DNA from 3 places in the Planococcus sp. 1R117A genome. Region 3 is predicted to be linked to each of the others. Evidence: riboswitches for the same ligand, from Rfam matches in the RefSeq annotation. Region 3 holds a riboswitch; each other region holds the start of a gene.
What was found. A riboswitch is a leader RNA that binds a small molecule or an ion and turns the genes downstream of it on or off. The one in region 3 is predicted to bind S-adenosylmethionine.
Positions count from the first base shown of each region.

Region 1: another riboswitch for S-adenosylmethionine. It lies ahead of ACSFXN_RS16595 (methionine ABC transporter ATP-binding protein); the one in region 3 lies ahead of ACSFXN_RS04235 (LLM class flavin-dependent oxidoreductase).
Region 2: another riboswitch for S-adenosylmethionine. It lies ahead of mtnK (S-methyl-5-thioribose kinase); the one in region 3 lies ahead of ACSFXN_RS04235 (LLM class flavin-dependent oxidoreductase).

Region 1 is NZ_JBPRLO010000006.1:52,372-56,721, forward strand. It holds gene ACSFXN_RS16585 (MetQ/NlpA family ABC transporter substrate-binding protein) at 180-998, opposite strand; gene ACSFXN_RS16590 (methionine ABC transporter permease) at 1,040-1,708, opposite strand; gene ACSFXN_RS16595 (methionine ABC transporter ATP-binding protein) at 1,701-2,726, opposite strand; SAM riboswitch class I at 2,811-2,915, opposite strand; gene ACSFXN_RS16600 (thioredoxin family protein) at 2,949-3,275, opposite strand; gene ACSFXN_RS16605 (toprim domain-containing protein) at 3,281-3,619, opposite strand; gene gcvH (glycine cleavage system protein GcvH) at 3,756-4,136, opposite strand; gene ACSFXN_RS16615 (arsenate reductase family protein) at 4,207-4,350, opposite strand, start outside.
Region 2 is NZ_JBPRLO010000001.1:1,015,256-1,019,605, forward strand. It holds gene ACSFXN_RS04780 (sugar ABC transporter substrate-binding protein) at 1-178, opposite strand, end outside; gene mtnA (S-methyl-5-thioribose-1-phosphate isomerase) at 178-1,236, opposite strand; gene mtnK (S-methyl-5-thioribose kinase) at 1,233-2,423, opposite strand; SAM riboswitch class I at 2,497-2,651, opposite strand; SAM riboswitch class I at 2,834-2,943, shown strand; gene mtnW (2,3-diketo-5-methylthiopentyl-1-phosphate enolase) at 3,017-4,231, shown strand; gene ACSFXN_RS04800 (2-hydroxy-3-keto-5-methylthiopentenyl-1-phosphate phosphatase) at 4,237-4,350, shown strand, end outside.
Region 3 is NZ_JBPRLO010000001.1:915,815-920,164, reverse strand. It holds gene ACSFXN_RS04250 (MmgE/PrpD family protein) at 1-290, shown strand, start outside; gene ACSFXN_RS04245 (maltose acetyltransferase domain-containing protein) at 910-1,470, shown strand; gene ACSFXN_RS04240 (GNAT family N-acetyltransferase) at 1,556-2,104, opposite strand; SAM riboswitch class I at 2,427-2,533, shown strand; gene ACSFXN_RS04235 (LLM class flavin-dependent oxidoreductase) at 2,655-4,046, shown strand; gene ACSFXN_RS04230 (sodium:solute symporter family transporter) at 4,164-4,350, shown strand, end outside.

The DNA.
Region 1 (4,350 bases), on a different contig from region 3:
CCCTAGATGAACAACTGTATTTTATTATTATACAAAAGTATCATATTGGTCTAGTAATTAGAATAGATTCTACAATACGCGAAATATTAAAATTATTATCTAAAATAAAAAAACTGGATGCCGACTCAAAAAATCGAGTCTACATCCAGTTTTATGACGTGTATTCAGCTATATCATTATTATTTGACAGGTACTACTGCCCCGCCCCATTCTTCTAAGATGAAGTCTTGGATTTCCTGTGATTTCAAGGTTTCAACTAATGCTTTGATATTTTCGCTGTCTTCATCGCCTTTATTGACTGCGATGATATTGACGTATGGAGATTCTGAACTTTCAAGTGCGATGGAATCTTCCAATGGACTCAATCCTGCATCGATTGCATAGTTTGAGTTGATCAACAAAGCATCGCCTTCGCCTGCTTCATATAATTGAACCATCAATGCTGCTTCATAGTTCGCATCAAACTCAAGATTTTTCGGGTTTTCCACAATATCCTTCACTTCAGCAGTCGTTTTGTCTATGTCGTCTGCCAATTTAATCAAGCCTTGAGCTTCAAGCATCGATAAAATACGGCCATGGTCGGCTACTGAGTTGCTCATTAAAATTGTTGCCCCTTCAGGAAGCTCTTCCAATGAAGCATATTTCTGAGAATAAACACCGATCGGCTCGATGTGGATTCCGCCTGCATTTTCAAAATCATAGCCAAATTCTTTCTTTTGTGACTCCAAATACGGAACGTGCTGGAAATAGTTGGCATCAATTTCTCCAGCTTCTAAATCTTGGTTCGGCAAAATGTAATCCTGGTATGTCTCAATCTCTAATTCAATTCCTTGCTCTTCAAGGAGCGGCTTTGCCTGTTCCAAAATAATTGCGTGCGGTACGTTTGAAGCACCCACTTTTAATGTGCTTGTCTCTTCTTCACTTGCTCCGCCGTTGCCGCCACCGCAGCCTGCAAGTACAAGTGCTGTCAATAATGATCCTGCTAGTAATTTTTTCATGTAACTGGTCCCCTTTTTCTATGTTTTTTATAGTTTAGCTGTTAGCGTTTATCAGATTTGGTAGTCATTCGGTCACCAATAAACTGGATTGCGAAAACGATGATCAAAATCAAAATAGTTGCCATTAGCGTAACATCTTCCCGGCTTCTTTGGAAACCGTCCAAGAACGCAAGTGTTCCTAGACCTCCAGCACCGATAATTCCGGCCATGGCAGTATATCCAACCAATGCAATCGCTGTAACTGTGATACCTGAAATTAATGCCGGTTTGGACTCCGGCAGCAGCACTTTACGGATAATCGTCCAAGTTGTTGCGCCCATAGAACGCGCAGCCTCGATGACTCCTTTATCAATTTCCTTCAGCGCGATCAATACCATGCGCGCATAAAATGGCGCCGCTCCAATGATCAAAGCAGGCAATGCAGCATTCGGCCCTCGAATCGTGCCGATGAGAAATTTCGTAAACGGAATCAGCAAAATGATTAAAATGATAAACGGAATCGAACGGAAAATGTTGACGAATGCTCCAGTCAGCCAATTCACCACACTGTTAGCCCATAATTGTTTCGGTGCCGTCAAAAATAAGACGATTCCCAGAACCAATCCGATGACAAAAGTGAAGAATGTCGACATGGCTGTCATATATAATGTTTCGAGCGTCGCTTCCCACATGCTGTCCCAATCGACATTCGGAAATAATGACTCAATCATTTGCCATCACCTCCGTCTGGACACTCTCAGCATTCAAGAATGCGAGAGCTTCGGATATCTGCTGCTGCGAACCTTTCATTTGTAAAACCAATGTTCCATAAGCTCCTCGCTGCGTGTGCGATATATTTCCTTGCACAATATTAATCTCTACAGGGTATTTCCGGATCAGCTTAGTCAAAATAGGCTGTTCTGTCTGTTCACCGACAAAAACCAATTTCACCAATTCGCCTGTCGGATAAAGTTCCCGCAGATGTTTAATCGTTTCGTGAGAATCTTCCGTATCGGTGACTTGAGCGACAAAACGCTTCGTAATTGGCTGTTTTGGTGCCTGGAAGACATTCAATACGTCTCCCAGTTCAACGACGCGGCCGCCTTCCATAACAGCGACACGATGGCAAATCTTCCGAATAACATGCATCTCATGGGTAATGAGAACAATCGTAAGCCCAAGACGCTTATTGATATCGACTAAGAGTTCCAGAATCGAATCGGTTGTCTGCGGATCGAGTGCTGAAGTAGCTTCATCACATAGGAGCACTTCAGGTTCATTAGCCAGCGCACGGGCAATGCCGACACGCTGTTTCTGGCCACCCGACAGCTGAGACGGATAAGCATGTTCTCTACCGGTAAGCCCAACCAATTCCACCAATTCCTGAACGCGGGCGTCGCGCTTGTTTTTTGGAACACCTGCGATTTCAAGCGGAAATTCGATGTTTTCTTTTACTGTACGTGACCACAGAAGGTTAAAATGCTGGAAAATCATACTGACTTTCTGGCGCGCCTTCCGCAGCTCTGGTCCTTTACTTGCCGAGATATTTTGGCCGTTTATTGTTACCGTCCCCGAAGTAGGCTTTTCCAATCCGTTCAATAAACGGATCAATGTACTTTTTCCTGCCCCACTATAGCCGATAATGCCAAAAATTTCACCGGACGAAATCGACAGATCGACATGGTCGACAGCTGTTAAAGTGCCTTTTCCCGTGTCGAAAACCTTCGACAGTTCTTTTAATTCAATCATCCTTTTACAACTCCTAATCCAAAATAAAAAACCCTTCCGCGCAGAACTGAGCAGAAGGGTAACCGTGAAAACACGAAAACCGCTCTCTCATCTCCCAAAGCTTTTGCTTTGTGTGATTTGGCACCATTTCATTTTCATGACGGTTGCCGGGCTTCATAGGGCACTTCCCTCCACCACTCTAAATAAGAGTTACGATATGAAATTATTGTTCAGAAATTCAATTTACCATGCTCGACATTTTTCGTCAACAGATTTCAATTTTCCGTATAGGTAAGGCACAGACTGGAATGCGTAAATCTTTTCTTTCAGCTGCCCGTTTTCTGTAATGAGCAGGCAAGGCACACTTTCCACCTTGTACAATTCGGCGATTTCTTGAACATAATTCAAATTCGCTTTGCCCATCGGCAAATCCGGGAACAACTCTTTTACGACATCCATCATTTTAGAAGCAACTTGGCATGTACCGCACATCGGCGTATACAAATAATAAGCCGCGGCAGAGCTAGTGTTCTTTTCTTTCAGCCATTCTTTATGTGTCCATTCTTTCATCGATTTCATCCCTCAGTTAATAACTTATTGACTTGAACATTTGCTGAAATCAGCACATCGAGCAAGATCCGGATCGGCGTCGCTGCCACTTCCTTGTAACTGCGATTGATATAAAAATGCCGGGCTTCAGGGAATTCGCGTTTAACAAGTTTCCGCAGCCGTTCACCTGATTTATCCGCATCCACCAATATGATGATATCTAAACCTTCATAAGGCAGCAATAATTCTTCAAGCCTCGATGCACTAACTGTACCATTTGTGCAAACAATCGTCACGGGTTCTGCAATGAGCGGCGCTATTCGTGTTTTATCCGTTAGCCCTTCAACCACAATTACTTTATCCATAAGTCAACACCTCGCTGATATATGATGAAAGATTAGGTGTAAAGGCTGCTCCGTATTGGTTCAGCCTATAGATGCTTATTTCATATAGTTCCCGGCTAGCAAAAAAAGCGCCAAGTAATAGGCGCTTTTTAAGATATTACTCGTTGATCATTTCCTGATATTGTTCAGCTGACATCAATTCGCTGATCTCAGCTTCTTCTGGAGATTCGATTACCACCATCCACGCATTTTCATACGGAGATTCGTTTACAAATTCAGGACTGTCTTCAAGCTCAGTGTTGACTTCAATTACACGCCCGCTAATAGGCGCATAAAGCTCTGAAACAGTTTTAACTGATTCTACGCTGCCAAATGGCTCATTTCTTTTTATTTCATCGCCAACTTGCGGCAATTCTACGAAAACGATATCGCCAAGTTCAGCTTGTGCAAAATGTGTGATGCCAATGCGTGCTGTACCGCCTTCAACTTTAACCCATTCATGCTCTTTAGAATAACGAAGTTCTTGTGGTGTGCTCATCGGAAACCCTCCAAATTATGTAGTGTACTCATTTCTCAGTTTGACATAAAGCCTGGGGAAATACAAGATTTCACTGCTCTCTCTTCCAGGTATTTTCAAACTCTTCTTCTTTAAAACCAAGTGTCGCTTTTTTTCCATCCCAAGCCAATGGGCGTTTAATCAGCATTCCGTCTGAAGACAGCAGCTTTAGTTGCTGATCTTCAGGCATTTCTTT
Region 2 (4,350 bases), 99 kb from region 3:
CTAAGTTTTGCTGCATGATGAGCGCGACTTTTTTGCCGGCCAACGGATTATCCGAGGCTTCTGCTTTCGCAGCGTCCGGCGTCTTTTCTTCACTGCCTTCGCCTTTTGGCTGGCAGGCAGCCAGAAATGCACTGATGATCAATAAAATGGTTAATAATAAGAGCGATTGTTTTTTCATTATTTTTCTCCTTTTTCTGCATAGAGGTTAAGAACTCCGGGAATATTTTGGTAGTAATCAGGTCTGATGATTCCTTTTTCTGTGATGATTGCAGTAATAAAGCGGGATGGAGTCACATCAAAAGCAGGATTAAAGACTTTCGTGCCCAGAGGCGCTACCGGCCGGCTGCCAATATGAGTGATTTCTTCCGCTTTCCGTTCTTCAATTGGTATTTCTGCACCGCTGTCAATGGTGACGTCAAACGTTGATGCGGGCGCCGCTACATAAAATGGAATCCCATAAGCATCAGCGAGAATCGCCAAGTTGAGTGTTCCGATTTTATTGGCGGTATCGCCGTTTGCCGCGATGCGGTCCGCGCCCACGATAATGGCTTCGATGTCTTTCGCCCCAATGGTGTGGGCCGCCATGCTGTCGGTGATAAGCGTGACGTCCACTCCTGACTGCTGAAGCTCCCAGACGGTCAGCCGTGAACCTTGGAATACCGGGCGGGTCTCACATGCAAACACTTCAAATTTCCGGCCGCGTTCGCTTCCAAGGTGAAATGGCGCCAAGGCTGTTCCATATTTCGCAGTGGCAATCGATCCGGCATTGCAGATGGTCATCACCCGTTTATGCCCTTCCAAAAGCGACAAGGCGTATTCGCCGATCTGCCGGCAGGAAGCTTCATCTTCCTGGTGGATGCGCACCGCTTCTGCGATAAGCAGCGCTTTTCCATTTTCTGCAGATTCAGCTTTTTGAACGGCTTCAAGCAATCTATCGAGCGCCCACATTAAGTTGACGGCCGTCGGACGCGACTCTCCTAGATAAAGCGCATCTTTACGCACATAATGCAGGAATGCTTCCACTGTTTCAGCATCGTGCCGCTGGGCTGCCAGTGCTAAGCCATAAGCGGCGGCGATGCCGATGGCCGGCGCGCCGCGAACTTTCAGCGTAAAGATGGCTTCATAGACATCTTCAATCGTCTCGAGTGTCAAATAGTCAATTTCATGCGGCAGTTTCTGTTGATCTAAGATGACCAACTGCCCGTCTGTCCAGGCAATTGATAATGGAATTGTCATTGCTTCAGCTCCTCAAGCAGACCAGATACCGCACTGATTGTTGTTAACCCGGAACGTTTTAAAATCAGCGCTTCGCCGGTTTGCAAAGCTTGTTTCTTTAAACGAATGCGCAAATTCTTATCTTCAATGCTGTCCAGATCTTTAACATGTGCCAGTCCGATTGTGCGTCGAATTAATTCACAGCCGGCAAAGCCAAGCGTGTCGCGGAATATCTTTTCCAATATGAACTCTTTATAGCCTGCTGTTTTTTTGTATGCTTCAATGCCTTCCCGGTCCCAAAGTTCTGAAAAGCGGGTTGAGAAAACTTCCCATGTACGTTCGATATGGTTCACAATCACTTGGCGTTCTTCGCCGCTCCGGGTGATTGACTGAACGATCAAGTTTGCCAGAAACAAGCCGACGTCAAAGCCAATCGGACCGTAAAAAGCAAATTCCGGGTCGATGACTTTCGTTTCCGATTCACTGGCAAAAATACTGCCGGTATGAAGGTCCCCATGCAATAGCGCTTCCGCTTCCGTCAAAAAACTGAACTTCAGCTTTGCCGCTTCAAGTTTCAATGGACCGTTGTTCCAGATAGCTTCGACCGTGGCTTGAAGCTCCGGTTCGTAATCATTGGTGTCGTTATTGAAAAACGGGTCGGTGAAAATAAGGTCTTCTGTTATTTTGCACAGTTCCGGGTTGGAGTATTCGGCCGCCAAGCGCTTTTTCTCAAACGGGTGCAGCGCAAAATCGGATGTATGGAACAGCGTGCGCGCCAAATACTCGCCGATGTGTTCCGATAGTTTCGGATAGGCTGCCCCCTGGATCAACCCTTCGCGTGCAATCGTCAGATGAGACAAGTCTTCCATTACGGTAATCGCCAGTTCCTCATCCATGGCATAAACGGCCGGGACCAGCCCCGGTGCAAATTCGCCGTGCTTTTGAAGAGCGTTCGCTTCAATCGTTGCGCGTTTCAAAGTCAGCGGCCAGCTTTCCCCGACAACTTTCGCATACGGCAATGCCTGTTTGATGATCAACCCTTTTCCGCTTTTAGGATCTTTGATCTGGAATACATAATTCAAGTTCCCATCGCCGATTTCGCGGCACACAAGTTCCGCTCCTTCAGGGAATGGGTATAGGCTCTGAGCCAGTGCAATGGCTTTTTCTTCGGTTAATGCTTCGTATTGTTCGGATGCTATTGTCATCATTCATCTACCTTTCCGGGTCAATATAAAAAGCCTCTTTCCGCAAGAAAGAGGCCTAGAATGATAGATTCCATGCCTCTTATCTTTCAGAAATGGTCATTTCTGATGGAATTAGCACCGTGCCTTGCGGAATTTGCATTCCGGCGCAAAAGCGCCCCTTCTCACGAAGGTATTACGGTCGGTTGCTGGGCGTCATAGGGCCAATTTCCCTCTGCCTGCTCTTGATAAGAGTACTATTTGAGTAACTATATGCTGTTGAGAAGAATCCTATCACGGTTCAGAATTGACTGTCAATAACTTTTTTAACTACAAATAATTTTGCGAATATTCATTGACAGAAAGCTTTAAGCATGAAATAATCAAAACTAATTTCTTTATTTAACCCAAATTATTTAACCCAAATTGAATACGCATTCTTATTCAGAGCAGGTGGAGGGACGAGCCCTATGATACCCGGCAACCGGTCCATTAATGGACACGGTGCTAATTCTTGCAGCCGATTTATGCGGCTGAGAAATAAGAAGTTGTTAAGCCTATTAACCTCTTCTTGTTTGAAGAGGTTTTTTATTTTGATTTTTAACAGGAGTGTGAATGCAATGAGCAGTTTAACAGCGACTTACCAGCTGTATGGCAAAGCGGGTTCATTCGGGGAAAAGGCAGAAGGAATCGCCCTGGGCCTGACGATCGGATCGTGGACCGACCTGCCATTATTGGAACAGCAGCAATTAAAACACCATAAAGGAAATGTCGTTTCAGTAACGGAATTTGAAGATTCCCCGCATCCGTTAAAGCCGGATGAAATCAAGGCTGTGGTGAAGATTTCGTATCCAAGTGCCAACTTCTCAGCGGATTTCCCAGCAATTTTAACCACTGTTTTCGGCAAATTGTCGCTGGATGGTGAAGTTAAGCTGCTCGATTTGGAGTTTGACGAAGAGCTGCTCTCCCATTTTCCGGGACCGCGGTTCGGCATCGACGGAATTCGGGAATTGCTTAGCGTTACCGGCCGGCCGCTTGTCATGAGCATCTTCAAAGGCGTCATCGGCCGCGACTTGGATTTCCTGACGTCGCAGCTTCGCCAGCAGGCGCTCGGCGGAGTGGATTTGGTAAAAGATGATGAGATCCTTTTTGATAATCCACTGACGCCTTTTGAGAAGCGGATCACCACAGGGAAAAACGTGCTGCAACAGGTCTTTGAAGAAACCGGGCACCGGACGCTTTATGCGGTGAACTTGTCGGGGCGCACTTCGAACTTGCGTGACAAGGCAAAAAAAGCACGCGAACTTGGGGCGGATGCCTTGCTGTTCAATGTCCATGCTTATGGTCTGGATGTGCTGCAGGAACTGGCAGAAGATCCGGATATCCGGCTGCCGCTCATGGCGCATCCAGCATTCAGCGGCGCTTTCACTTCTTCCAACTTTTATGGACTGGCCACTTCTCTGGCACTCGGAAAACTGGTCCGCTACGCAGGCGCCGACTTTTCTTTGTTCCCCTCCCCTTACGGCAGTGTTGCTCTTGAAAAAGCGCAGGCACTGGCACTTGGCGAGGAATTGGTGAAGGACAGTCCGTTGAAGCAAAGCTTCCCAGTGCCTTCTGCAGGCATCCATCCCGGACTTGTTCCGTTATTGATCAACGATTTCGGAATTGACAGCATCATCAATGCAGGAGGCGGCGTACATGGCCATCCGGACGGTGCAGCCGGAGGCGGTAAAGCTTTCCGCCAGGCAGTTGATGCCGTTTTAAGCAAAAAAACACTCGTCGACGCTTCCGAACAGCATGAAGAATTAAAAACAGCATTGGCAATATGGGGGTAAGCATTTTGAGCAAACCAGTGATTTTCTGCGATTTTGATGGCACGGTGACCAACAACGACAACATCATCGCAATCATGAAAAAATTCAATCCGCCCGGCTGGGAACCGGTCAAAGACGAT
Region 3 (4,350 bases):
AAATTTCCCCGAAAGTCGATGACAGCGTTAAAGAAGAAGAAGTGTATGCGAAGGCTTTCCTGAAAGACGGCAGCACAATCGAGCATATCGTGAAAAATGCGACAGGCAGCATTGAAAACCCGATGACCGACGAAGACTTGGCCAGAAAGTTCAATAACCTGACCCATCCGATCATCGGCGCTGAACGTGCGAACAAACTTCGGACAGCGATGTACATCATCGATGAAAAAGCGGATTTGTCGGAATTGATCGAATTGACGAAAGCCGATACTGAAAAAATATACAATTGATACAAAAAGAGAAAGATAGAACTTCTATGGGTGATAATCCCTTAACCGATATTCCGCTAACCAGATGGGAAGACATTGGCCGAGGTTTGTGAAGCCAAGTCTTTGCGACGAAGCAGCGAAGCGATGCAGGAGCAGTACGGTTTTCTCCGCTGGTTGGCTCCATATCTAAGGAGCAGGAACAAACATTAAAGAGCTTTCCGAATCAGCTCCCTATTCCAGAGAATCTCTAAAGGTAACAAAAGGAAGCTGAATGTAGCGGAAGGCGGCGACTCCTGTGGGAATAGGGCGAGTCCTGAGACCCCGCAGGGAATGAACGGGGCAAAAGCAATTTGCCCCGTTCATTTGCGACGAAGCTAGCGCAGCGATGCAGGAGCACAAGGTCTTCGCCAGCGAGCGAGGAGGCTTAGGGCCGCACCCCACGGAAAGCGTCCGTCCTAGAGCGAAATGAAAAAAGAGAATAAGAGTTTCTCGACAGCCTAAGAAAGAGCCTTTAAAACAAAGGCTCTTTCTTAGGCTGTCTCCGAGGTTCATTTATCTATGGCAATTGATTTTTTTCTGTAGCCATTTGGCTGGAGAAGTAAGATGATATAAAAAAGAGCCATAGATGGGAGAGGATCACATGAGAAGCGAGAAAGAGAAAATGCTGCTAGGTGCGCTTTACGATGCGACTGACCCTGAACTGCTGAGTGACAGACTCCAGGCGCGGAGATTGACCCGGCTGTTCAATCAGTCATTGGAAACGGATGCCAACAGAAGAACCGGCTTATTAAAGGAACTGTTTGGGTCAACGGGAAACAAACTGGAAGTCGAACCGGTATTCCACTGCAATTACGGCTATAACATCCATGTTGGCGAGAATTTCTACGCTAATTTTGACTGCGTCTTATTGGATGTCTGCGAAATCCGGATCGGAGCAAACTGTATGATGGGGCCGGGCGTCCATATTTACACAGCGACACATTCGCTGAATGCGAAAGAACGAAACGCAGGATTGGAGTTCGGGAAGCCGGTTGCGATCGGAGCAAATGTCTGGATCGGCGGACGGGCTGTGATTAATCCTGGCATAACAATCGGGGACAACACCGTCATCGCTTCCGGTGCGGTTGTTACGAAAGACGTGCCGGCGGGTGTCTTTGTCGGAGGAAATCCGGCAAGAGTCATCAAACAACTGGAACAATAGCCAGTGAAAAATACTAATAAAACTGCAGCAATTTCTGCAACATTAAAACAGTCCAGCATCTCACTCGATGCCGGACTGTTGGTATTCAGTTTTCAAAATGAATTGCTTCCCATTCCGGGCGCAAAGTGCCCATCACGATGACGTCAAAGCGTTTGCCATCGCGGTACACCATCGAGCGTTTGCGGCCCTCCACTTGAAAACCTGCTTTCTCATAAGCCCGGATACCGCCTTTATTGTACTCGATCACTTCCAGGCCGACCCGATCCAGGTTCAATTCATGAAAAGCGTAGCGGAGAATCAGCTTTAGCGCATCCGATCCGTAGCCTTTGCTGCGGTCTGCAGCATCCCCGATGCCGATGGCCATCATCCCGGCGCGGTTATTCCATTCAATCGAATGGATGACGGTAAAGCCGATCAAACGGTCCCCGTCAATTGTTCTTAGCCGGAAATAGGCTTCATTAGGATTTGGCGCACCTTCGCTTGCCAGTTGCTCCCGGTTGCGGGGAAGGGCGAACTCCGTATCGATATTCCGCATATAGTCAGCGTCTTCTCCCCATTTCAGCATAATGTCTGTGTCTTCTTCTCGCGGCAGTGAAAGCTTCAGCTTTTCTCCGGTAAAAAGGTTTGAAGTAATGGTTGTCATGTCAGCCTCCTTAGCGTTTGTGATTTTTGCACACCTCATTTATTGAAAACCTGCCTATTGTACGCAATAACCTCAACCCCTTAACCTCTAGTACTTTCATCTTAGAGTTTTTGAAAATGGATGGCAATAAACAATGTGAAAAAAGTTTGCAGTAAAATAAAAAGATTGAGAATTTTTGAAAGCGCTTTAAAAGGCGCAAGGAAAAGGTTTCATAGATAATCTGTAAATGAATACCATAAAAATAGTCGAACAATTTAAAATGTTTGGTTGACTTCTTGATTTCCTAGTATTATGATTGGATTTAAATTTAATAATCTTATCCAGAGAAGCCGAGGGACTGGCCCGTTGACGCTTCAGCAACCTCTGACATTTGTCAGAAAGGTGCTAATTCCAGCAAGATTTTTTCTTGGGAGATAAGAGAGCGGATCCTGTCCATTTATGCAGCCCTCTTTTCTCGTTCGTTGAGAAAAAGAGGGCTTTTTATATTTTTCAGCAGACGGCACCGCACAAATTTAATGAATAAAAATGAGGAGGAATATATATGACGAAGAAACGGATTTACTTGAACGCATTTGAAATGGTGTGTGCGGGTGGGCATCAGTCCCCTGGATTATGGGTGCATGAAGACGATCGTTCCCATACCTACACTGACAGTGAATACTGGATTGAACTTGCCAAGCTGTTGGAAAAAGGGAAATTCGATGCGGTGTTCCTGGCGGACGTGCTGGGTACTTATGATGTTTATAATGGCTCCCGGGATGCTGCGCTTCGCAACGCGGTCCAGTCTCCAGTCAATGATCCGCTGCTGGTCGTGCCGCTGATGTCATCGGTCACCAAACATTTGAGTTTCGGTGTTACCGCTTCGGTCAGTCATGAACATCCTTATACATTTGCGCGGCGCATGTCGACATTGGATCATTTGACGAAAGGGCGCATCGGTTGGAATGTCGTGACTTCCTATCTGAAAAGCGCGGCACTCAATATTGGGCTCGAAGACCAGATGAACCACGATCAGCGCTACGATTTTGCAGCGGAGTACTTGGAAGTCTGCTATAAGCTATGGGAAGGAAGCTGGGAAGACGGCGCCGTCGTCCGTGATAAACAGGCGAAAGTATACACCGACCCGTCAAAAGTGCACGACATCCGGCATGAAGGGGAATATTTCAAAGTTCCTGGAGCTCATTTGTCGGAACCGTCGCCGCAGCGTACGCCGGTTCTGTTCCAGGCAGGCGCTTCACCGCGCGGCCGTGAGTTTGCGGCAAAGCATGCGGAATCGGTGTTCACAGCCGGCCCGACCACCCAAGTCGTGAAAAAAGGGGTAACCGCATTGCGTGAACGCATCCAGGCAAACGGCCGCAATCCAGAAGACGTCATCGTCTACACAACGTTCACCGCCATCGTTGGAAAAACAGAAGCGGAAGCGCAAGCGAAATACGAGGAACTGAAAAGCTATGTCAGCTATGAAGGGGCCCTTGCACTTCTCGGCGGCTGGACGGGCATCGATTTTTCCGGATACGATCCAGACGAAACTTTGGAATATATCCAAAGCAACGCCATGCAATCGGCAGTCGAAGTGTTTACGCGCGCCGACCCGGACCGCAAATGGACCATCCGTGAACTTGCCACGTTTGTCGGAATTGGCGGCAGAGGGCCGGTTGCAGTAGGGACGCCGGAACAAATCGCGGATGAAATCGAACATTGGGTGGAAGAAACAGGTGTCGATGGCTTCAACCTTGCTTATACCCTTGCCCCTGGAAGTTTCGTGGACTTTGTCGAACTTGTCATTCCGGTCTTGCAGGAGCGCGGCCTTGTCCAAAAAGAATATGCAGAAGGCACGTACCGCGAAAAAATTTACGGCAAAGGCCAGACCGGATTGAAAGAAACGCATCCTGGTGCCAGCTATAAGCAATTGCATCAGCCAATTGAAAACTAGAAGGGGGAATGGACATGATTACAGCTTACTGGATCAGTGTCGCGGTTTTCTGGATCGCCGGACTGACTCTATGGAATAAAATCTATCCAAAACCGAAACGGAAAGGAGAAGATGGCAATGCGTGAAGACACAACATGGTTGCTTCCATTTATCATCGTAATGCTTATTGGCTATTTTGCATGGACGACTTGGCTCGGTAAGAAAGGCGCTGTTCACAGCGGTTCGATGAAAGGCTTCGCTCTTGCCAAAGGCAAGATAAGCCCGGCGCTTGTCGGCATGAGCTTCGGCACCTCTTACGCGAGTG